3 regions of the Peribacillus sp. NPDC096448 genome follow, and region 2 is predicted to be linked to each of the others. Evidence: riboswitches for the same ligand, from Rfam matches in the RefSeq annotation. Region 2 holds a riboswitch; each other region holds the start of a gene.
The links. A riboswitch is a leader RNA that binds a small molecule or an ion and turns the genes downstream of it on or off. The one in region 2 is predicted to bind S-adenosylmethionine.

Region 1 (7,839 bases), on a different contig from region 2:
CATAGGAAGACCGAGTTTTTCCCCCATATTCAACATCAATTCCCTTCGTTCCACCATTGGTTTAGCTGCTACGTCTTTTCCGCTGATGCGAAGCAGGTCAAACGCTATAAACCGACATGGGGAAAAACGGGCATTTTCTGAAATTAAGGATTGTTTCCCTAGGCGTCCTCTCCACTGTATTTGAAAAAAGTCCGCTTTCGCCTGATTGGTAAGCCAGACCAATTCTCCATCTAACTGAAGCGGGAGATAATCTTCCAGGTCCAGATCTTTGATGTAAGCAATGATTTCTGGGAATTGAGTTGATAACTCCTTCTCATTCCGACTCGAAATGCTTATGGTATCGGTGTCTATTGTTAAAATAGCCCTAAAGCCGTCATATTTGACTTCATAACGCCAATCGTTGGATTTGGGGGCTTCAGGGTAATAGGTAGGCAGCATCGGTTTCATTTTTGTATTTACCTCCGCAAATAATTGATAACATTATTTTGCCAAAAAAACGTAGTGTTAGAGTTGGCAATTGTTTTTTCGGTTTTTTTTTAACAAAGGGGAATAATAAAATTGTTCTTCTCATTAAAAATAAGTTATGAGGTGACGAATATGCATACGATGTGGAAGGGAAGCATATCATTCGGTTTGGTGAACATTCCGATAAAACTTCATGCTGCAACGGAGGATAAGGATATTTCTTTGAGGACGTTGCATAAGGAATGCCATTCACCGATTAAATACGAAAAGGTTTGTCCGGTATGCGAGAAAGAAGTGGGGAAGGATGATATAGTCCGCGCTTTTGAGTATACAAAGGGAAAGTTTGTTGTATTGGAAGACAATGAACTAGAACAACTGAAAAAACAAAACGAAGAAAAAGCCGTGGAAATCGTGGATTTCGTTAAAATTGAAGAAATAGATCCTATTTATTTTAACCGGAGTTATTACATGTCCCCAAATGACGGGGGGATAAAAGCTTATTCCCTTTTGAGGCAGGCCCTCAAGGAATCGAATAAGGTAGGTTTGGCGAAAATCATCATTCGCTCCAAAGAGCAAATGGCGGTAATCCGAGTCGTTGATAATACCCTGGTTATGGAAACGATTCATTATCCGGATGAAGTCCGCTCCACAGCGGATGTTCCGAATATCCCTGCCAATGATACCATTGTAAAAAAAGAAATCGATACTGCCGTATTATTGATAGATCAATTAACGACTACCTTCGATCCGACAAAATACACCGATGACTATCGAACCGCGTTACTAGAATTGATTGAATCAAAGAAAACGGGACAGACGACGATTACAGCGAAAACAAAAGAACCAGTTTCCAACAATGTAACCGATTTAATGGAGGCATTACAGGCATCCATAGACCGTACAAAACATGATGAACCGGTAAAGAAAAAGACGACCAGAAAGAAAGCGGCACCGAAAAAAAAGAAACAAGCGTAAACAGGAAGCTGAGCGGAAGACGCATGATGTCGCTCGGCTTTCTGCTTGTTTTTGCAAGGAATCAGGCTTCTAATAAGGAAATGATAGGGACCTGCCAGGGAGGAAGGAAGGTGCGAACAGTTAAGTCGATCAGGACGCAAGAAACTGAATGGGATTAAAAGAAAAAAATGGAAGTGAATGAAAGCAAAAAAAATTCGCTCCCTAAAGAGCGACAATGAGGAATTCAATCATGAAAATCAACATATAGGCGAACGGTTGTAGTTTTCGACTATATATTGTGTTCATATTCTACCATATTTAATTCTGAAATAGCAACAAAATTACTGAAACTAACCTATGAATTTTTCTGGAAATCAATGATATTTTGCCCATTTCATGCACATTTGGCTTTTTCATTTCATATACATATAAAAAGTTACAGAATAAAATGGATTTTTAGTATAATTTATACATACAGGGTTATTTAAATTAAATATGAATGGAAGATGCAAAATGGAAAATGGAAAAATCAAATCACTTCATGCGGGAAAGCCGAAACATGAAATTTATTCGAATATCGATATCTTTTCAGCCATGAATAAACAAGCACAGGATAATCTGACAGTGACTAAAGCAGGCATAATCGGTGATGGCGTGGGTAATGTAAAGTTCCATGGAGGTCCTGATCGGGCTTTGTGCTTTTACCCATTTGAGCATTATTCATTATGGAATGAAAAATTCTCTAAAAAGCTGGATATCCCTGCATTCGGTGAAAATTTAACCATAGTGGGGATGAAGGAAGAAACAACTTATATCGGCGATATTTATCAAATAGGCGATGTGATTGTTCAAATTAACCAGGGGAGGATACCTTGTTCGACCATTTCCCACTTCAATCAAGAACCTAAGTTTTTGGAACTCGTGCTGAAAACGGGTTTCACTGGTTATTTTGCAAGAGTACTTCGAGAAGGAACGATAAATAAACAAAACGAGATCGTGCTAATAGATCGTTTGCAAGGAAAAATTTCAGTTCATTATGCAGCAGATGTCATCCTTCATAAACGAGATGGCCTGGAAGGCGCTAAGGCTTTACTTACACTAGACTCGTTAGCGGAAGACTGGAAACAAAGGATCTTGAAGAGGGTTGAAGCTGCATAAGATTGAATGAATTTTGCAAAAGTGAAAAAAATGTCGATCAGGTATTGAAATTGACAGATTATTAATGTAAATTAAATATAATCAAATTTTGAAATCTTGTGAAAATTATATAATTGGATCTTATCGAGAGAGGTGGAGGGACTGGCCCGAAGAAACCTCAGCAACCAGCTTAGGCAAAGGTGCTAAATCCAGCAAGCAGAGCTTGATAGATGAGGAGAATGTTTCAATAAACCTTCTTCTTTGAGAAGGTTTTTTTCCTTTTCTCTCATACTCATAGACTACGACAAAAACAGGATTGTTTTTGAGAGAGGGTGTAATGATGAATTTTCGTAAAGAAGTGAAAGAAAGAATGCTGGTTGGGGAAGGGGCAATGGGGACCCTACTGTACTCTAATGGCATCGATCAATGTTATGAGGAATTAAACTGCACAAACCCAGATCAAATAGAGTCCATCCATCGTGCTTATCTGGAAGCTGGTGCAGATATCCTTCAATCGAATACTTACGGAGCCAGTTTCAGCAAATTGAAACGGTATGGACTGGAAGATGAAGTGAGCAGAATCAATCGCCAGGGAGTCATTCTTGCTAAAAAAGCGGCAAAAGGAAAGGCATACGTCTTCGGTACCATAGGGGCACAGCGGAGTATCAGGAAATCGGATTTAAGCTTGGAAGAGATAAAACGGGGTTTTCGTGAACAGCTATACAGTCTGTTGATGGAAAACCCTGATGGGATTCTCTTGGAAACATTTTATGACCTGGAAGAACTGGAAACCGTCCTGCAAATCGTTAAAAATGAAACTGGACTGCCGATCATCGCCAATGTCTCGATGCATGAACTGGGCAATCTTCAAAATGGAATCCATTTAAATGAAGCCTTTCAAAAACTCGAGCAATTGGGAGCCGATGTGGTTGGTGTGAATTGCCGTCTTGGTCCACATCATATGATTCGGGCCTTGGAAGAAGTGAGTTTGCCAAAGCAAGCATCGATTGCCATATACCCTAATGCCAGCCTGCCGGATTATGTCGATGGAAGGCTCGTCTATAAAGCTGTGCCGGAATATTTCGGTTCCAGTGCCCTGGAACTTCGTAAGCAAGGTGCCGCAATCATAGGCGGGTGCTGTGGAACGACTCCACTGCACATTCAAGCTGTAAAGAATGCGATTGGAAGTTTGGTTCCAGTAAAATATAAATATACGAAATCCCGCGAAATAGAAAAAATTGAAGTGAGCGTTAGAGAATTGGAACTTCCCCTGTACGAAAAGGCCAAAACAGAAAGGACGATTCTTGTTGAGCTTGATCCACCGAAAAAGTTGGGAATAGAGAGCTTCATGACTGGTGCTGAGGTTTTGAAAAAAGCAGGGGTCGATTCCATAACATTAGCGGATAATTCACTTGCCTCACCAAGGATAGCGAATGATGCACTGGCTAATTTACTGAAGAACCAATTGAATATAAAGCCGATGGTGCATATAACATGCCGTGATCGAAATTTGATTGGCCTGCAGTCACATTTAATGGGTCTGCAGACGGTGGGGCTGAACGAAATATTGATCATCACCGGAGATCCTTCAAAAATAGGGGACTTCCCGGGTGCCACTTCGGTTTATGATTTATCTTCCTTTGACCTGATAAGTATGGTCAAACAATTTAATGAAGGTCTTTCCTATTCCGGTCAAAGTTTGGGCCAACGGGCAAATTTTAAAATTGCGGCAGCTTTTAATCCTAATGTGAAATATCTGGATAAAGCCGTACTGAGGATGGAAAAGAAGATTGCCTGCGGTGCTCAATCCTTTTTGACACAGCCGATTTATTCCGTGGAGCAGGTCGAAGAAGTATATGAAGCTACAAAACATTTGGAAACCCCGATTTTCATCGGTATCATGCCGTTGACAAGCACCCGGAACGCCGAATTCATCCATAATGAGATCCCAGGCATCAAATTGCCTGATAATGTTAGAAGGGCCATGGCTTTAGCGGGGGATGACCCTGTAAAGTCAAGGATTGAAGGGGTGAATATCGCGCGGGAACTGGTGGACGCGGCAAGGGAAAAATTCAAGGGCATATATTTAATCACTCCGTTCCTTCGCTATGAAATGACGGCTGAACTTACAAAATATATTAGAAAAGTCGATAGTAAACAGACATCAGAGGTGGAAAGTACATGAATAAAAAAGCGATTCAAGATCAGTTGAATTCTAAGATTCTCCTTCTTGACGGAGCGATGGGAACGATGCTTCAAGCGGAGAATTTAACGGCAGCGGATTTTGGCGGGGAACAATTCGAGGGCTGCAATGAATATTTATCACTGACGCAACCGGAAATCATCCAATCCATTCATGAAAAATATTTAGCAGCGGGTGCAGACATCATTGAAACAAATACCTTCGGAGCGACCAGCATCGTTCTTGAGGAGTACCAAATAAGCACAATCGCCTACAAGCTAAATAAAATTTCAGCTGAGCTTGCCGTTAAAGCTTGTGAAAAGTATTCCAATGATGAATGGCCAAGATATGTAGCTGGCTCGATGGGTCCCACTACAAAAACGCTTTCCGTAACGGGCGGAACGACTTTTGATGTTTTAACAGATTCTTATGAAGAGCAGGCACTGGGTCTCTTGGATGGCGGGGTAGACTTGCTGTTGGTGGAAACCTGTCAGGATATGCTTAATGTCAAGGCTGCCTTTTCTGGAATCAAAGCAGCATTCGCTAAAACTGGAAAAGATGTGCCTGTCATCATATCAGGAACAATCGAACCGATGGGCACGACACTTGCCGGCCAGTCCATAGAAGCTTTTTATTTATCGGTTGAACATATGAAGCCCGTAGCCGTCGGCCTTAATTGTGCAACAGGGCCGGAATTCATGATAGACCATATCAGGACACTTGCAGATATATCAAATAGCGCCATCAGCTGTTATCCGAATGCCGGGCTCCCTGATGAAGAAGGCCACTATCATGAATCACCTACTTCCCTGGCAGAGAAAATGAAGCAATTTGCCGATAAGGGATGGGTCAATATCATTGGCGGATGTTGTGGTACGACACCAGAACATATTAAAGAACTTTCCAGGGTACTCGAAGGCATGAAGCCCCGTACAATTACGGAAACTGCCCATGGCCATGCCGTATCAGGCATAGAGCCGCTAATTTATGATGATTCAATGCGTCCTTTATTCGTAGGGGAGAGAACGAATGTTATCGGTTCCCGAAAATTCAAGGAGCTTATACGTGGAAAGCATTACGAGCCAGCTGCCGAAATTGCACGTAACCAGGTAAAAAAAGGCGCCCATGTCATTGATATCTGTCTTGCTGATCCTGATGGGGATGAGCTTGGCGACATGAAGGAATTTGTAGAAGAGGTCGTCAAAAAAGTGAAAGTCCCATTGGTCATCGATACTACGGATGAAGTCGTACTTGAACAGGCATTAAAACATTCACAAGGAAAATCGATCATTAATTCCATAAACCTTGAAGATGGTGAAGAGCGCTTTGAAAAAATAGTCCCCTTAGTCCATCAATATGGTGCTGCCGTTGTCGTAGGAACCATTGATGAAATTGGGATGGCCGTCGATGCTGAACGGAAATTGGAAGTGGCTACACGGTCTGTGGATTTGCTCGTCAATAAGTACGGTCTAAACAAAAATGACATCATTTTTGATCCGCTGGTATTTCCTGTAGGCACAGGGGATGAACAATATATTGGATCTGCATTGGAGACGGTTAATGGAATAAAGGCGATTAAAGAAAAGTTTCCGGAATGCTTAACGATACTTGGGATTTCCAACGTTTCTTTCGGTCTGCCGGCGAGGGGAAGGGAAATATTAAATGCCGTTTTCCTTTACCATTGTACAAAAGCGGGTCTCGATTATGCTATCGTGAATACAGAAAAACTTGAACGTTTCGCCTTGATACCGGAAGAGGAAGTGAAATTGGCTGAGGCACTCCTGTTTGAGACTTCAACTGAAACCTTAGCGATTTTTACCGAATTTTATCGTGGAAAAAAAGCGGAGAAGAAGGATAATGGTGTGATCCTGCCATTGGACGAACGTCTAGGTAACTATATTATCGAAGGAACGAAAGAAGGATTGATTGATGATTTAAATGAAGCGATAGAGCGCGGTGATACCCCATTGGAAATCATCAATGGACCCTTGATGGATGGCATGAGTGAAGTGGGTCGGCTGTTCAATGACAACCAACTAATTGTCGCAGAGGTGCTTCAGAGTGCTGAAGCGATGAAGGCGGCTGTAGCTCACCTTGAACCACTTATGGAAAACTCTGAAGATAGTGCAAAGAAAGGGAAAATCCTGTTGGCGACTGTCAAGGGAGATGTGCATGATATCGGGAAAAACCTAGTGGATATCATCCTATCCAATAATGGCTATGAAGTCATTGATTTGGGAATAAAGGTCGCACCGCAACAAATCATTGAAGAGGTTCGAAAACATGAGCCAACCATCATTGGCCTATCTGGGTTACTTGTCAAATCTGCACAGCAAATGGTTTTAACCGCTCAGGATTTAAGGCAAGCGGGAATAGATACCCCAATTTTAGTTGGAGGGGCAGCATTATCCCGTAAATTCACCGATTTTAAAATATCACCTGAATATGAAGGGCCGGTTTTATATTCCAAAGATGCGATGGATGGTTTGGCTGTAACGAATATTTTACATGACGCTGACAAAAAAGTCCTGTACTTGGAAGAGTTGGTCAAGAAACGAGAAAGATCGAAAGCGAATGCCGCCATTGCTGCCACGATGGAAAAACCTGTTCGTAAGCAGTCCACAGCGGCACCTTTAAGCGATGCTCCTGTTCAAAAACCGCGTGACATCAAACGTCACGTCCTGAAAAACTATCCATTGGATGTCGTCCAGCCATATATAAATAGGCAAATGCTGATTGGTCATCATTTGGGGTTAAAAGGCAAAGTTTCCGAGTTGCTAAAGCAAGGGAATGAAAAAGCAGTGCAGCTCAATGATCTCGTTGATGAATTGATCGAATTCCTAAAGACGGAACCGGATTATGGTTTGAATGCGGTTTATCAATTTTTCCCTGCTCAAAGCGAAGGAGATAAGCTATTTATATACAACCCGGACAATCATCATGAGGTTTTGGAAACTTTCGACTTTCCCCGGCAAGATACGAATCCGCATCTTTGTTTAGCGGACTTCGCTAAACCGATCTCCTCCGGGCAAATGGATTATGTTGGTTTCTTCCTGGTCACTGCCGGAAAAGGCATCAGGAAATGGGCAGAAAAACTGAAG
Region 2 (7,839 bases):
TGGGACCATAATTCCACCGAATTGATAAGTTTTGCCCCAGCTTCGCGATTACCTTGTATCCCAAATGTGACGACAGATCCAGCTCCCTTTGGCAAATATTTATCCGCAAGGGCTTTATCGGGATGATCCTCATCACCGGGATGTGAAACCCAAGTCACGGCAGGATGGTTTTTTAAATATTTAATGACAGACTTGGTGTTTGATAGATGCTCTTTCATCCTAACATGGAGCGTTTCAAGTCCAAGCGTAAACTGGAATGCACTTTGGGCACTTAGCGCAGGGCCCAAATCACGGAGTAACTGGACTCGGGCTTTCGTTATGAATGCGGCAGGTCCAACTGCCTCGGCGTATACCAGATTGTCGTAACTTGGGTCAGGCTCCGTGAAGCCAGGGTAGTTTGGCGAGTTCCAATCGAATTCCCCTCCATCCACGATGACACCGCCTAGCGTCGTTCCATTTCCAAGAAGCCATTTTGTAGCGGAATGGATGACGATATCCGCTCCAAAATCAATTGGTCTGCAAAGATACGGTGTCGCGAAGGTATTATCAATGATTAAAGGTATGCCGGCTTCATGGGCGATTTCCGCTACCGCTTCAATATCAAGCACCCTCAAACTTGGATTTCCGATCGTTTCAGCAAAAATGGCTTTAGTTCTTGGCGTAATCGCCCTTTTGAAATTTTCAGGGTCATCTGGAGAAACGAATTTCACTTTTATCCCATATTTAGGAAGAGTATTTTCAAAAAGGTTATACGTACCGCCATATAAGGTAGAGGCTGAAACAATCTCATCCCCTGAAGCGGCAATATTCAGGATTGAAAGTGAGATGGCCGCCATCCCGCTTGCCGTTGCCAATCCGCCGATACCGCCTTCCAGTAAGGCCATTCTTTCCTCAAAAACGCTGACCGTGGGATTATGAAGCCGTGTATATATATATCCATTCTCCTTTAGGCCAAATAAATTCGCTGCATGGTCGGTGTCTTTGAACAAGTATGCATTGCTTTGGTAGATAGGAACTGCACGGGCACCTGTTTCATCAGCTTGCAGACCGCCATGAACACTCAATGTTTCGAAACGCAACTTTTTCCCTGACATATTAATTCTCCTCTTTTTTATGGATTTAATTGGAATTTTATGAAATCTGGCCTTTTATAAACAAAAAAACCACTTCAATAAGAAGAGGTTTCAAGAACACACCTCATCTACCAGAGCCAACACTCTGCTGGAATTAGCACCGTATATAAAATTTATACCGGTTGCCGGGCTTCGTCGGGCCAGTCCCTCCGCCACTCTTGATAAGAACTATTAAATTCTGCCGTTACTTTACTTAATTCAAAATATAGCATTTTAGAATAAATCAGTCAATGAATTGTTAGAATATTCTTTGTTTATTTTCAACTTGCATTCAAATGTACGCAACAAAGAAACCAACCACGGATCTGATTGGTTTCCTAGCTGATTTCCTTAAGCAATCCGTACAAATAAGGAACGGATTGAAAGGCATATATTTTTTTGTGCAGCTGTCCTTCTTTGAAAAGCAATAAGCAAGGAACACTTTCGATTTCATATGATTCGGCAATTGCTTGGACATAGTTCATATTCATTTTGCCTGCCTTCAATTCCGGGAAAAGCTCCAAGGCTATCGTCAGCATCTTGGATGCCACCTGACAGGTGCCGCATAAAGGCGTATATAAATATAAGCAAAAGGTTTCCCCACTTTCAACAGCAAGCTTACACTCTTCTTCTTTCCATTCCTGCATCAATTAGTCGTTCACCCTTTGACTTAAAAATTTCATTTTCACATTCATATTGGCAGATAGGAGCACAGTTGCGATATGATGTTCGGGTGAGCTTTCCACTTCTTTGTACATTTTATTGATATACAGGTGGTTCGCTTCCGGCATTTCCCTTCGGAACTGCTTCCGCAGCTTTTCTCCTGATTCATCTGCGTCAAAAAGGAGATAAACATCACGGTCCATCAATTCTTCCACTAATTCATCCAGCTTAGTTAATGATATGGTCCCATTCGTACATCTTATTTCCACATCTTCATTTAAAACGGAGGCAACTTTTCTTCTATCGGAACTGCCTTCTACTATGATCACTTTTTCGAATTCGCCCCACTCCATGTCATCACTCCATCTCACGAATTATGTGCGCAACTCACCCACTGTACAAAATGAAAAAGAGAGCAGGCCTTTTCAGTCCCCCCTCTCCTTCTTATTAACCGTTGATTAAACTCTCATACTCTTCAGCGCTCATCAAGTTTTCAATATCACTGCCATTAGATGGTTCAAGCACGACCATCCATGCCTTTTCATAAGGAGACTCATTTACATATTCAGGGTTGTCACTTAAATCTTCGTTTACTTCAACAACCTTGCCACTGATAGGTGCATAAAGCTCAGAAACGGTCTTAACGGATTCAACACTTCCAAATGGTTCGTTCGCTTTCAATTCATCGCCGATTTCCGGAAGCTCAACGAATACGATGTCCCCAAGCTCGGACTGTGCGAATGCCGTAATTCCAATGCGCACTGTTCCATCTTCCGTTTTGACCCATTCATGTTCTTTAGTGTAACGAAGTTCTTTTGGTGTTGTCATAATTAACCCTCCATATGTACATCTTATTTTATCTATTACATTATAAGGTAGATTGTTTGTTTAAGTAAGGAATTAACCAAATATTTTGTGAAATTTCAGTTCCAAACCTGTTCGAATTGCTCTTCTTTGAAACCTACCGTCACTTTGGTGCCATCCGTAACAATCGGCCTTTTCAGAAGCATGCCATCTGTGGACAATATATCAAGCATCTCTGCTTCAGAAGCTTCTTTCAGCTTATCCTTTAAGCCCAGCTCCCGATATTTTTGACCGCTAGTATTGAAAAACTTCTTCAACTCCAAATTGCTGTTTTTATATAGCTGTTCTATTTCAGTTCGCGAAGGGGGATTATCCGCTATATGGATCGCTTCATATTGCAGTTCATGATTATCCAGCCACTTCTTCGCATTACGGCATGTACCGCATTTTGGGTACCAATATAATGTTAAGCCCATCATTTCACCACCTATCAATAGAATACCCGTTTTTACCACGCAATACAACGAAATGTCTTTTGAATTTCCAATCCGATTTCATCAATTGAAATAAAGGGAATGCCATTGCGGGCATTCCCTTTACGGATTCTGGCTCATTGCTTAAAGAGCATACTTTTCCGCTTCGATTACCTTGACGGAAGCTTCGCGTTTTTTCGCAATGACATTGATCGGAGTGTGTCTAGTCAGCTTGCGGAGCGAGGAAAGCATGATGCGAAGAGTATCCCCTGTTTCCACCGCAATTAACGTTTCCTTTGCATGCTGTTCTATTTCATTGAAAGCTTCCTGAACGAAGATTTCAGTGTAAAGCACTTTTTGTTTGTTCTTCTCCAGACCTGTAGTTGCAATTGCCTTTTCCGTACGCAATACTACGGATTCAGCTGCATAGGCAAGGGATGCGATATCAGCAATGTTGGAGAGGATTTCTTGTTCTTGATCAAGACTTTTTCCGTATTTCTGTGCCGCAAGCCCAGCTGCCAAAATACCGATTTTCTTAGCGTTCCTAACAAGCATTTTTTCTTGTGCCAGTGGCTCATCGCCAGGTTCTTCCGGCATCATCATCATTAATTCCTCTTGCAGGCCTTGAGCTTTTTGAAGTAGCGGCAACTCCCCTTTAAGCGCTTTCTTCAAGAAAGTTCCCGGGACAAGCAATCTATTGATTTCATTCGTACCTTCAAAGATCCGGTTAATACGGGAGTCGCGATATGCTTTTTCAATTTCATACTCCTGCATGAAACCATAACCGCCATGAAGCTGTACGCCTTCGTCCGTAACGTAATCCAATACTTCGGAAGCAAAGAATTTATTCAATGAACATTCAATCGCATATTCAGCGATTGCAGCCGCCATTGATTTCCCATCTTTCACTTGCTCATCCGTCAATTTGCTTTGTCTTTGATCATAAAGGCCAACGGTACGATATACAGAGCTTTCTGCTGCATAAATCTTAGCTGCCATTGTTGCAAGTTTTTCTTTCGTCAAGTTAAAATCGGAAATTTTCGTTTTGAATTGTTGACGTTGATTCGTATAAGCAGCTGTAATCTCAAGGGCGCGTTTGGATCCGCCAACAGCACCGACGCCTAATTTATAGCGGCCGATATTCAAGATATTGAAAGCGATGACATGCCCTTTTCCGGCTACACCCAAAAGGTTTTCGACTGGTACATGAACATCTTCGAGGATTAAAGTACGTGTGGATGAGCTTTTGATCCCCATTTTCTTCTCTTCAGCCCCAGTTGATACGCCTTTATAATCACGCTCAACAATGAAAGCTGAGAATTGTTCACCGTCGATTTTCGCGTATACACAGAATACATCTGCAAAACCTGCATTTGTAATCCATTGTTTTTCACCATTTAAAATATAGTGCGTTCCTTCTGCATTCAGTTTCGCTGTCGTTTTTGCTCCCAATGCATCTGAACCTGAGCTTGGTTCCGTTAAGGCATACGCAGCAATCTTCTCACCCGTTGCAAGTAACGGAAGGTATTTTTTCTTTTGGTCTTCATTCCCGAATAATACGATCGGCAAAGATCCGATACCTACATGTGCACCATGCGTAATTCCGAAGCCGCCTGCAAGTGCCATTTTTTCCGTAATCAATGCCGAACTGATTTTATCAAGGCCCAATCCGCTATATTCCTCAGGAACATCAGCACCAAGTAAACCGATTTCACCTGCATGCTTCAGTAATTTAACGGAACGGTCAAACTCATGGTTTTCTAAATGTTCAACCTGCGGCAGAATTTCATTCACTACGAATTCCTCGGAAGTTTTGGCGATCATTTTATGCTCATCAGAATAATCTTCCGGAGTAAACACTTGATCATACGTAATATCTTCTATTAAAAAGGCTCCGCCTTTAATGAGGTTATCTGTAGTTTGATTGGACATGTTATTTCCTCCTATGTGTTTAAGATAGTAAACCCGCCGGAAGCATGTCAGCTTCCGGAAGGGGTGGGATTACGCCATTAATTCAAATACTCCGGCAGCACCCATTCCGCCGCCGATACACATTGTCACGACTCCGAACTGTTGGTTTCTGCGCTTCATTTCATGAAGCAGGCTTAATGTCAATTTTGCTCCCGAACATCCTAGTGGATGGCCTAAGGCGATGGCTCCGCCATTTACATTGACAATCTCTTCATTCAATCCGAGCTCACGAATGATTTGGATGGATTGGGAGGCAAAGGCTTCATTCAATTCAAATAAACCAATATCTGATAACTCAAGACCTGCTAGCTTCAAAGCTTTAGGTATGGCTGCAATCGGCCCGATGCCCATAATTTCAGGCGGTACTCCAGCTACAGCAAAGGAACGGAACTTACCCATCGGTTTCATCCCTAATGAAGAAGCCTTTTCCCCGTCCATGACCATGACCGCGGCTGCACCATCACTCGTCTGTGATGAATTCCCTGCTGTTACGGATCCTGTAACGGAGAATGCAGGTCTTAGTTTTCTTAGCACTTCGGCAGTCGTGCCTGGACGAACGCCCTCATCCTGTGTAAAAGTAAATGATTTTTCCTTTAACTTAAGATCTGGTCCCACTGAACGAAGGGTTACGTCAACCGGTACGATCTCATCGGAAAACTTTCCTTCTGCAATGGCCTTAGCCGCCTTTTGATGACTTCTAACAGAAAATGCATCTTGATCGTCACGGGAAATGCCGTATTTTTTTGCAACGGCTTCAGCAGTGTGACCCATACCCATATAATATTCCGGTGCAGTTTCCGCAAGTCTCGCGTTCGGACGTGTTACATGGCCCATCATTGGCAAAAGGCTCATGGATTCCGCCCCGCCTGCAATGACTGTATCACTTTGGCCGAGCATGATCCTTTCCGCTCCATATGCGATACTTTGCAGCCCGCTTGAACAGTAACGATTAATCGTTATGGCCGGTACTGTATAAGGCAACCCTGCCAATGCTCCAATGTTACGAGCCATGTTCAATCCTTGCTCCGCTTCAGGCATTGCACAACCGATAATCAGGTCATCTATTGTGCCTTCATAATTCCCGGCACGCTTTAACGTTTCCTTTACGACAAGAGCCCCTAAATCATCAGGACGTACACTAGCAAGAGAACCTTTTTTCGCTCTTCCTACCGGAGTCCTAGCTCCAGCTACTATTACCGCTTCTTTCATGAGGATCCCCCTTACTCATTTTTAAGCTATCGATCTATTGATCTCGTTTTGGCCATATCTTCATCTATTCATCAATTACGGAGTGGTTTACCTTTAACGAGCATGTGCTGCATCCTTGCCTGGGATTTCGGAGTCGAAATCAGTTTTAGGAATGCCTGTTTTTCTAGGTTCAAGATATACTGTTCATCTACTTCCGTGCCAAATGGGAGTTTTCCTCCTGCCAGGACGTATGCAAGCTCTTTGGCTATGACAAGGTCATGTTCTGATAAGAATCCTGAAAGGCGCATGGATTCCGCCCCTAATAGAAGTGCGGCATATCCAGTTTCACCTACGACAGGGATCTTTGTGCGGGCTGGAGCGGTATAGCCTTGTTCATGCATGGAAAGTACCGCCTGTTTCGCATCATATAGCTGATGATCCGCATTCACGCTTATTCCATCAGCTGAATTGAGGAAATTATTCCCTCTCGCTTCCTCGGCGGAGGTCGAAACTTTTGCCATGGCGACCGTTTCAAATACTTGGTTGGCCACTTTTTGTAAGTCGAAATCTACACCCTTCGGCATATTCCTCAACGTCTTCACATAAAGTTCCTTAGTCCCGCCCCCGCCTGGGATCAAACCTACACCAGGTTCCACTAGTCCCATATACGTTTCAGTCGTTGCCTGGATGCGCGCTGCCGGAAGGGACACTTCAGCCCCCCCGCCAAGTGTCATATTAAACGGGGCAACCACTACAGGAACTGCACTGTACTTAATTTTAAGCATCGCCTGTTGGAATTGGCTGATGACCATATCGAGTTCAAAAATATTGTCATCCTGCGCTTCCATCAGCATCATTGCAATATTAGCGCCGACACAGAAATTCTTTCCTTGGTTTCCGATGACCAGTCCTTTAAAATTCGCTTCCGCTTCGTCGACCGCCGCATTGATCATTTGAATGATATCCAGACCGATTGCATTATTCGGTGAAGTGAATTCAAGCAGAGCCACTCCATCGCCGATATCAATCAAGCTTGCACCACTGTTTTTCTTGATTACGCCTTTTTGCTTCTTGATCGCTTTAAGATTGATCACTTTAGGATTTTCGACAAGTTCTTTATATTCACCATTATCATAATAGTGAACCATGCCATTTTCTTCTTTATAGAAAGACGTGATGCCTTTAGCTAGCATATCCTTCACCCATTGCGGAACAGTGATGCCTTCCGCTTCCATTCGGGCTACCGATTTTTCTACACCTATCGCATCCCAGGTTTCAAAAGGTCCTGTGGACCATCCGAAGCCCCATTTCATCGCTTGATCGATCGCCACGATGTCGTCCGCGATGTCTCCAAGCAACTGGGCAGAATACACTAACGCCGGATTCAGGACATTCCAAAGTAATTGGCCGGCACGGTCTTCGCTATAAACAAGCGCTTTCATTTTATTTTCCAAGCCCTTGGCCTGTTTAGCCATTTCGATGGATGGCGTTTTTAATCGTTTTCGTGCAGCATATTCAAGGGTTTCGGGATCCAGTTCAAGGATTTCCTTGCCTTTTTTCAAGAAGAATCCTTGGCCTGACTTGCTTCCAAGCCACCCATTCTTAAGCATCTCATTCATGAACTCAGG
Region 3 (7,839 bases), 130 kb from region 2:
GACCGGGACATGATATCAATTATATTTCGATTGCAGGCCTATCAGGCTATTCCGGTACGAAAAAGGCCGGCCCGGCAAAAAACGGAACCCAAATAGCAGATCTTGCCGGAGGCTCGCTGCATGCTGTCATCGGTATATTATCTGCAGTCATTCACAGGGAAAGAACAGGATTCGGCCAAGCCATCGACATCAGCATGACCGACTGCAGTTTTGCATTGAATGCCATATCCGCACCTTTGAATCTACAAGGGGGCCTTGAGCTTGAACCAGAAAAACTGATGTTGAACGGAGGGTCCTTTTATGACTTTTACGAAACGAAAGACGGACGCTATTTTTCGGTAGGAAGCCTTGAGCCCCCTTTTCGAAAAGCATTATGTGAAGCCATCGGTGCACCCGAATTATATGAATTGAGCATGAAAAGCGATGAAGAAAGCGGAATCAGGTTTAAAACGGCCGTCCGACTGGCTTTCCTCGAAAGGGATTTTCATGAATGGCAGAAGATATTCGCTGATTTCGAGGCATGTGCAGAACCAGTGCTGACCTTCACCGAAGCGGCCGAGCATCCCCAATTGAAGGCGAGGGGAATGATCGTCGAGGTACCTGACGGAAAAGGAAATGTCCAAAAGCAAATCGCCTGCCCGATCAAAACATCGGTTTTCACCCCTGAATATAAACATGCAGGCTTGAGGCCAGGACAAAACAACGCAGAAATTCTTCGAACCCCCAATCGCTAAATAAAGATGTAAAGGCTATCACTTTTCCGGGTTCTTTGGAAGGAGATAGCCTTTTTTGAATGCCGGAAAAGCAGGAGGAGGGTCAAATTAAGATGGAGTCCGGGGATATGTTGGAAACAGTCCAAATTAAGCAGAAGGAGAACGATTATCCTCTTATCACTTGTGGAAAGCAACATATTACCACTGTGAAAATTTACTAGTTATAACTAGTGTGGGCAGGGTATCAGAGTAGCATCCTGGTAAAGAAATGGCTCTGGTGAGGAGGGGTAGTTAAATATGTTTGGTCTCTCTGATATCATTAAATTTCTATTTTCCTTTTTTTTGATCATGCCGATCGTTACACTGATACATTTGAGCGGGCATATTTTCTTTGTTACGATCTTTGGGGGATCAGAAAAGAAAATCTTGATCGGTTGTGGTAATAAGCTTTTCGCCTTTCGGAACATAGAAGTGAGGAAATATTATTTCTGGAATGGGACTTGCGAGTTCAAGGGATTGAAACATGATAATCGATTGACGAATACGCTGATCTATTTAGGGGGGGCTATCTTTAATTTGATCAGCATGCTGATCATATATAGCTTAGTGTATCAGAATATCCTGGACAGCTCGGTAATCTGGTATCAATTTATCTATTTTTCATTCTATATTATGTTTTTCTCCTTGTTTCCTATGTATTTCTCGGACGGATCGCCTAGTGATGGGAAGGCTGCGGAATTGGCCTTGAGAAACAAGCTGGAAAATAGGGTGACGGATGATATATTTGTGAAGAAAATGGATGATGAAGATAGCTGCAAGTAAAAAGGGACGTGCAGGTGGCCGTTCTTTTTTTGTTTGCTTTCGGATTTTAAGTGTAAACCTAATCGGCACGCTTAAAGCCGATTAGGTTGTATGAATCCTGTAAATAAGTTTCAAAGCCTACGGAAAATAATCATTCCCATACTTCTTTTGCTGCTTCAACGACGAATTTCAGCTTTTCCCATTGCTGATCTTCGGTTAGCTTGTTGCCGTGATGGGTGGAGGCGAAGCCGCATTGAGGGCTTAAGCATAATTGTTCGAGCGGAACGAATTCCGAGGCTTCTTTGATGCGTGCCTTAACAGCTTCCCTGTCTTCGATTTCTCCATTTTTTGAAGTGACGACTCCCAGGACGACACGTGCTCCGCCATTTGGAATGTATTCCAATGGTTTGAAATCCCCTGAGCGTTGATCATCATATTCCAAGAAGAATCCATCCACTTTTTCTTTTGCCAATAAAGTTGGGGCGATACGGGCATAGCTACCTTCAAACGCCCATGTCGACTGGTAGTTTCCGCGACATAGGTGGGTAGTGACGACAAGGTCTTCTGGTTTGCCTTCCAATGCTCCATTAATGACACGAAGTGCAAGATCAATTAACTGTTCCCTCGTATATTTTCCATCTTTGAACTGGAAATCTGGAGATGAAAGTCTGGCAATATATACATCATCCAATTGAAGATAACGCACACCTGCTTCATAAAAGGCTTTCAAAGCGTGCTGATAGGCTTTGATGATATCATTTGCATATTCTTCAATATCAGGGTAGATGTCTGCATTATGAATGCCTGCAGCAAATAATTGATTCGGACTGGGAATGGTTTGCTTGGCAACTGCACGTCCGTTCACGATTTGGTCCAATTCAATGAAATCACGAATGAAGGGATGTTCAGGGTTGAATGAAACCTTCCCGGTATTGCGGACATTATATCTCTCTGTTTCCACACCATCGAATGTGAGGCCTTTTTCAGTAACATATCCCTCGATGCCATTTAAATGTTCGAGGAAGTCAAAGTGCCACCATGTTCGCCTGAACTCACCGTCCGTAACGGCCTCTAATCCAACTTCAATTTGTTTATCGACAATCCGTTCGATTTCTTCGGTTTCAACTTCACGGAGCCGCTCTGCCGAAAGGGTACCATCCCTAAATTGTTTCCTGGCAATATGTAAACGTTCTGGTCTTAATAAACTTCCGACGTGGTCCGCCCTGAATGGTGCTTTCGTTAATGTGATGGACATGTTGCATTCCTTCTTTCCTTTTAAAAATAAAAAACCTCTTCTTAAAAATAAGAAGAGGTGTTGGCAACAAAGCTATATACTCTTCTTATCTTCAAGCTTTTACACTTCTGGAATTAGCACAGTACAAGATCAGTCTGTTGCTGAGGCATCAAAGGGCCAGTCCCTCCACCTCTCTGGATAAGAGTTGTCTATTAAATTAACTATGACTATACAGGTAGTTTTTATAAAGGTCAAGGGCTGGAGCTGGAATATTTAGAATATACCGTTTATTGATTCGGGCTGAAATATTAACCGCATCAGGGAATCCGGCATATGCTTTGAGTGGGGGGAATGCAAGGATGAGTCCATTCAAAAGTGGCATACCGATAACGGTAACTGAAGCCATGATAGAGAGAATCATAAAAATGAAATCATCTGGCCAGGAAATTAAAGTCGAGATTACACCAAAGCATATTGTGCTTTCCGGAACGATGGAAGTGAAGAAAATGATGTTTAAGAAAGACGTAGCTTTCCGGATTATATTAAAACCGGTTCATGTGGAAAGAAGAACGATTACGTTTGAATTAGTGGGAATGGAACCAATTGACAGTAATTTCATCAACCAAAGGATATTTAACAGACCGCCATTTTTTGAATATGAAAAAAGAGCGATCAAAATCAATGCTAATGCGTGGAGCATCGTGAGAAAAATTCCCATTGGCACAATTAAATCGTATGAACTCGTCGAAGGTGCTTTGAAAATGAAACTTTCTTTATGATTTAAGGGATATTTTACATACATCCTTAGCTGCAATCTATAAAGAGTGTGCCAGTTATGTTAGTGTTAAGATGACATTGTTCATGAAAAAAATGTGTTTGATAAATCAAGCTCTTTAAAATATACTAAATGACTTGAAGTTTTGAGTTTTTCTGGGAATGAGGAGGATAATAATGGATCAGAAGATTTTGCCTGCTTCGGCAAGCATGAAGGATTTTGAAAGATTTCTAGAAAGTTCCTATGAAATAGGTGTGTTTCTTGATTTGCATATATCACAATTGAAAAATGTAAGCATGATGGCAAAGCAGCATAATAAGAAAATGATCTATCATGTCGATTTGATCCATGGCATAAGAAGCGATGAGTACGCGACAGAATTCATTTGTCAGGAATATAATCCCTATGGGCTGATTTCTACCAAATCAAACGTTATATTGAAGGCGAAGCAAAAGGGGGTCATTGCCATCCAGCGAATCTTTTTAATAGACTCACATGCGCTTGAGAAAAGTTATAAGCTGGTGCAGAAAACCAAGCCGGATTATATCGAAGTACTGCCGGGCGCTATGCCATGGATGATAAAAGAAGTGAAGGAACGGTTGCAGACACCGATTTTTGCAGGTGGCCTCATACGTACTTCGGATGAAGTCCTGAATGCCCTTGATGCCGGGGCGTCGTCAATCACCACTTCAAAAACTGAATTATGGGATATCGTCTAATAGGGGGAAATTGAAAAAAATTACAGAAAAATAGATTAATTTTTTTTACAAAATATTGACAGCGTTTTCATAACCTAGTATATTTTACAGTACAAGTTAATAAATGTGAAGGAGACTAGGAGATTCACAACAGATCTATTCATAATTTTTTTATGAAGATAGTTCTGCTGCGGATCTCCTTTTATTTGTTGGCAAGGTTTAAAAATTTATCAGGGGAGGCGTTTTATCATGACTTCATTTTGGGGAGAAGTGTTAGGTACGATGATATTGGTTTTATTCGGGGCAGGTATTGGTGCTGGTTCATCCTTAAAGGGCTCCTATGCAAAAGATGCTGGCTGGATCGTTATCACGATTGCGTGGGGGTTGGCTGTTACCATGGGTGTTTTTGCAGTGGGGTCCATAAGCGGGGCGCATTTAAACCCGGCGGTCACATTAGGGTTTGCCATTATTGGAGAATTTCCATGGAGTGATGTGCCCGGTTATATCGTTGCCCAAATGATTGGCGCGATCCTCGGCGCAACTCTAGTATTCCTGCACTATTTGCCACACTGGAAAGCTACGGATGATCCAGGAGCGAAGCTTGGTGTGTTCGCGACTTCGCCTGCGATCCCGCACACATTTTCAAATCTATTAAGTGAGATGATTGGAACTTTCATCCTTATTCTTGGTTTATTATTTATAGGTGCCAATGATTTTACAGAGGGCCTAAACCCATTCGCAGTCGGGTTATTGATTGTCGTGATCGGGATGTCACTTGGGGGAACGACAGGATACGCCATTAATCCGGCCCGTGACCTGGGGCCGCGCATCGCTCACTTTTTGCTGCCGATACCTGGTAAAGGCAATTCCAATTGGGGGTATTCATGGATTCCGGTCGTTGGACCGATTGTTGGGGGTTCACTTGGTGCCGTTTGTTATAAAGCATTCTTTATGGGGGAAATAACGGCAGGATTTTGGTCTGTTTTGGGTGCAAGCCTGGTACTATTGATATTAGCCTATGCTTTTGGTAAAAAACAGTCACATGAATTGGATAGCAGAAATATCGCTAGTTAATTAAAAGGAGGGGCATACACAATGGAAAAATACATTTTATCATTAGATCAAGGAACAACAAGTTCGCGGGCGATTTTATTTAATGAAAAGGGGGAAATCGTCCATTCCTCCCAAAAGGAATTCACACAGCATTTCCCTAAACCAGGCTGGGTCGAGCATAACGCCAATGAGATTTGGGGATCGATCCTGGCGGTGATTGCCGGTGTACTATCTGAATCGGGTATAAAGCCAGAGCAAATTGCCGGTATCGGGATCACCAATCAGCGTGAAACGGCAGTCGTTTGGGATAAAGAAACAGGTGCCCCTGTCTATAATGCGATTGTATGGCAGTCCAGGCAAACAAGTGAAATCTGTGATGATTTGAAGGAAAAGGGACTAAATGATTTATTCCGGGATAAAACGGGATTGTTGATAGATGCCTATTTTTCCGGAACGAAAGTGAAATGGATCCTCGATAATGTGGAAGGGGCACGACAAAAGGCGGATGAAGGCAAGCTGTTATTCGGTACCATCGATACTTGGCTGATCTGGAAGCTATCAGGAGGCAAGGCCCATGTAACGGACTATTCCAATGCATCCCGGACATTGATGTATAATATCCATGAACTGAAATGGGATGAAGAACTGCTTGAGATATTGACTGTACCAAAGTCGATGCTGCCGGAAGTAAGGCCTTCCTCTGAGGAATATGCACGTACGATCGAATATCATTTCTTCGGCCAATCGATTCCGATCGCCGGGGCAGCCGGTGATCAGCAGGCAGCATTATTCGGCCAAGCCTGCTTTAATGAAGGAATGGCTAAAAATACGTATGGAACAGGCTGTTTCATGCTCATGAATACAGGAGCCAAGGCTGTCAGTTCCGAACACGGACTATTGACGACCCTTGCCTGGGGACTGAATGGGAAGGTCGAATATGCACTGGAAGGCAGTATATTCGTAGCTGGCTCCGCCATCCAATGGCTGCGCGATGGCCTAAGGATGCTTCATGATGCCAAGGACAGCGAAACCTATGCAAAACGGGTGGAAAGTACGGATGGAGTATATGTGGTACCGGCTTTTGTAGGACTTGGAACTCCATATTGGGACAGCGAAGTGCGGGGAGCCGTTTTTGGTTTGACGCGCGGCACATCGAAAGAACATTTCATTCGTGCCACACTTGAATCACTTGCGTATCAAACGAAGGATGTCCTTGATGCAATGGAGGCGGATTCAGGAATCGAGCTGCAAACATTAAGAGTGGATGGCGGGGCAGTCAAGAATGACTTCCTGATGCAATTCCAAAGCGACTTATTACGGGTGCCTGTCGAGAGGCCGACCATAAACGAAACTACAGCATTAGGTGCTGCATACTTAGCCGGCCTTGCTGTCGGGTATTGGAAGGATCAAGAAGAAATCTCCCGGCAATGGGCGGTAGACAAAACCTTTAAACCATCCATGGAAGAGCAAGATAGTGAAAAATTATATGAAGGCTGGAAGAAAGCCGTACATGCCGCTATGGCGTTTAAATAAAAAACAACATGTATTCTTTCTCAAATGAGCTGGAGTATGCTATAATGAAATCAAGTTAATAACTCGGCCGGAGAACAGGAGAGACCATGAATGCGTTATCGTTAATTCGATAATGTGCATTTATGGTCTCTTTTTTTGTTTTTAATGGCAGATTAGGGATATTAATATCTATATAAACTATGCGAACAAATGAACCAATTGAATATAATGACCGAATTCACGAGTAAAAGTGCAGAATTCACGAGTAAACGCAGAATTCATACAAAAAAACAATAGAATGCAATACTTAAAGGAGGAGTCAGGCATGAGGTTTTCAAATATATATCGGGCAGAAACGGTCGAAACTCTGAAAAAAGAGAAATATGATGTGGTTGTCATTGGTGGGGGAATTACAGGTGCAGGGATCGCCCTGGATGCAACGACCCGTGGGATGAAAGTGGCTTTGGTTGAAATGCAGGATTTTGCTGCAGGTACTTCAAGCCGCTCGACAAAACTTGTTCATGGCGGCTTGCGGTATTTGAAGCAATTTGAAATAAAAATGGTTGCCGAGGTTGGTAAAGAGCGAGAAATCGTTTATGAGAATGGACCGCATGTGACCACGCCGGAATGGATGCTGTTACCGATGCATAAAGGAGGCACCTTCGGGAAATTCAGTACCTCCATTGGACTTCGGGTATATGATTTCCTTGCGGGGGTTAAAAAATCCGAACGCAGGAAAATGCTTTCTGCGGATGAAACACTTAAAAAAGAGCCTCTCGTCAAGAAAGAGGGACTGAAGGGCGGAGGCTACTATGTTGAATATCGGACAGATGATGCACGTCTTACGATTGAAGTCATGAAGGCGGCTGTCGATAAAGGTGCAACACCGATAAATTATACAAAAGTAGATAAATTGTTATATGAAAACGGTAAGGTGAACGGAGTCCAAGTTGCCGATTTGCTTTCAGGTGATGCTTATGAAATATACGCAGACAAAGTTATCAATGCAGCAGGTCCGTGGGTGGATTCCATTCGTGAGAAGGACCAATCGAA

Region 1: another riboswitch for S-adenosylmethionine. It lies ahead of ACIQ0C_RS04380 (bifunctional homocysteine S-methyltransferase/methylenetetrahydrofolate reductase); the one in region 2 lies ahead of ACIQ0C_RS12395 (O-acetylhomoserine aminocarboxypropyltransferase/cysteine synthase family protein).
Region 3: another riboswitch for S-adenosylmethionine. It lies ahead of ACIQ0C_RS13075 (5-methyltetrahydropteroyltriglutamate--homocysteine S-methyltransferase); the one in region 2 lies ahead of ACIQ0C_RS12395 (O-acetylhomoserine aminocarboxypropyltransferase/cysteine synthase family protein).

The regions. Positions count from the first base shown of each region.
Region 1 covers NZ_JBIWEU010000002.1:89,745-97,583, forward strand. Annotated here, with positions in the region: gene ligD (DNA ligase D) at 1-447, opposite strand, end outside; gene ku (non-homologous end joining protein Ku) at 598-1,440, shown strand; gene ACIQ0C_RS04375 (MOSC domain-containing protein) at 1,933-2,577, shown strand; SAM riboswitch class I at 2,695-2,793, shown strand; gene ACIQ0C_RS04380 (bifunctional homocysteine S-methyltransferase/methylenetetrahydrofolate reductase) at 2,897-4,741, shown strand; gene metH (methionine synthase) at 4,738-7,839, shown strand, end outside.
Region 2 covers NZ_JBIWEU010000006.1:126,411-134,249, reverse strand. Annotated here, with positions in the region: gene ACIQ0C_RS12395 (O-acetylhomoserine aminocarboxypropyltransferase/cysteine synthase family protein) at 1-1,094, opposite strand, end outside; SAM riboswitch class I at 1,195-1,301, opposite strand; gene ACIQ0C_RS12390 (thioredoxin family protein) at 1,451-1,759, opposite strand; gene ACIQ0C_RS12385 (toprim domain-containing protein) at 1,763-2,128, opposite strand; gene gcvH (glycine cleavage system protein GcvH) at 2,223-2,603, opposite strand; gene ACIQ0C_RS12375 (arsenate reductase family protein) at 2,699-3,055, opposite strand; gene ACIQ0C_RS12370 (acyl-CoA dehydrogenase family protein) at 3,197-4,984, opposite strand; gene ACIQ0C_RS12365 (acetyl-CoA C-acetyltransferase) at 5,054-6,232, opposite strand; gene ACIQ0C_RS12360 (3-hydroxyacyl-CoA dehydrogenase/enoyl-CoA hydratase family protein) at 6,304-7,839, opposite strand, start outside.
Region 3 covers NZ_JBIWEU010000006.1:260,256-268,094, forward strand. Annotated here, with positions in the region: gene ACIQ0C_RS13065 (CaiB/BaiF CoA transferase family protein) at 1-734, shown strand, start outside; gene ACIQ0C_RS13070 (hypothetical protein) at 1,011-1,535, shown strand; gene ACIQ0C_RS13075 (5-methyltetrahydropteroyltriglutamate--homocysteine S-methyltransferase) at 1,666-2,769, opposite strand; SAM riboswitch class I at 2,852-2,953, opposite strand; gene ACIQ0C_RS13080 (hypothetical protein) at 3,108-3,527, shown strand; gene ACIQ0C_RS13085 (glycerol-3-phosphate responsive antiterminator) at 3,700-4,242, shown strand; gene ACIQ0C_RS13090 (MIP/aquaporin family protein) at 4,471-5,295, shown strand; gene glpK (glycerol kinase GlpK) at 5,317-6,807, shown strand; gene ACIQ0C_RS13100 (glycerol-3-phosphate dehydrogenase/oxidase) at 7,112-7,839, shown strand, end outside.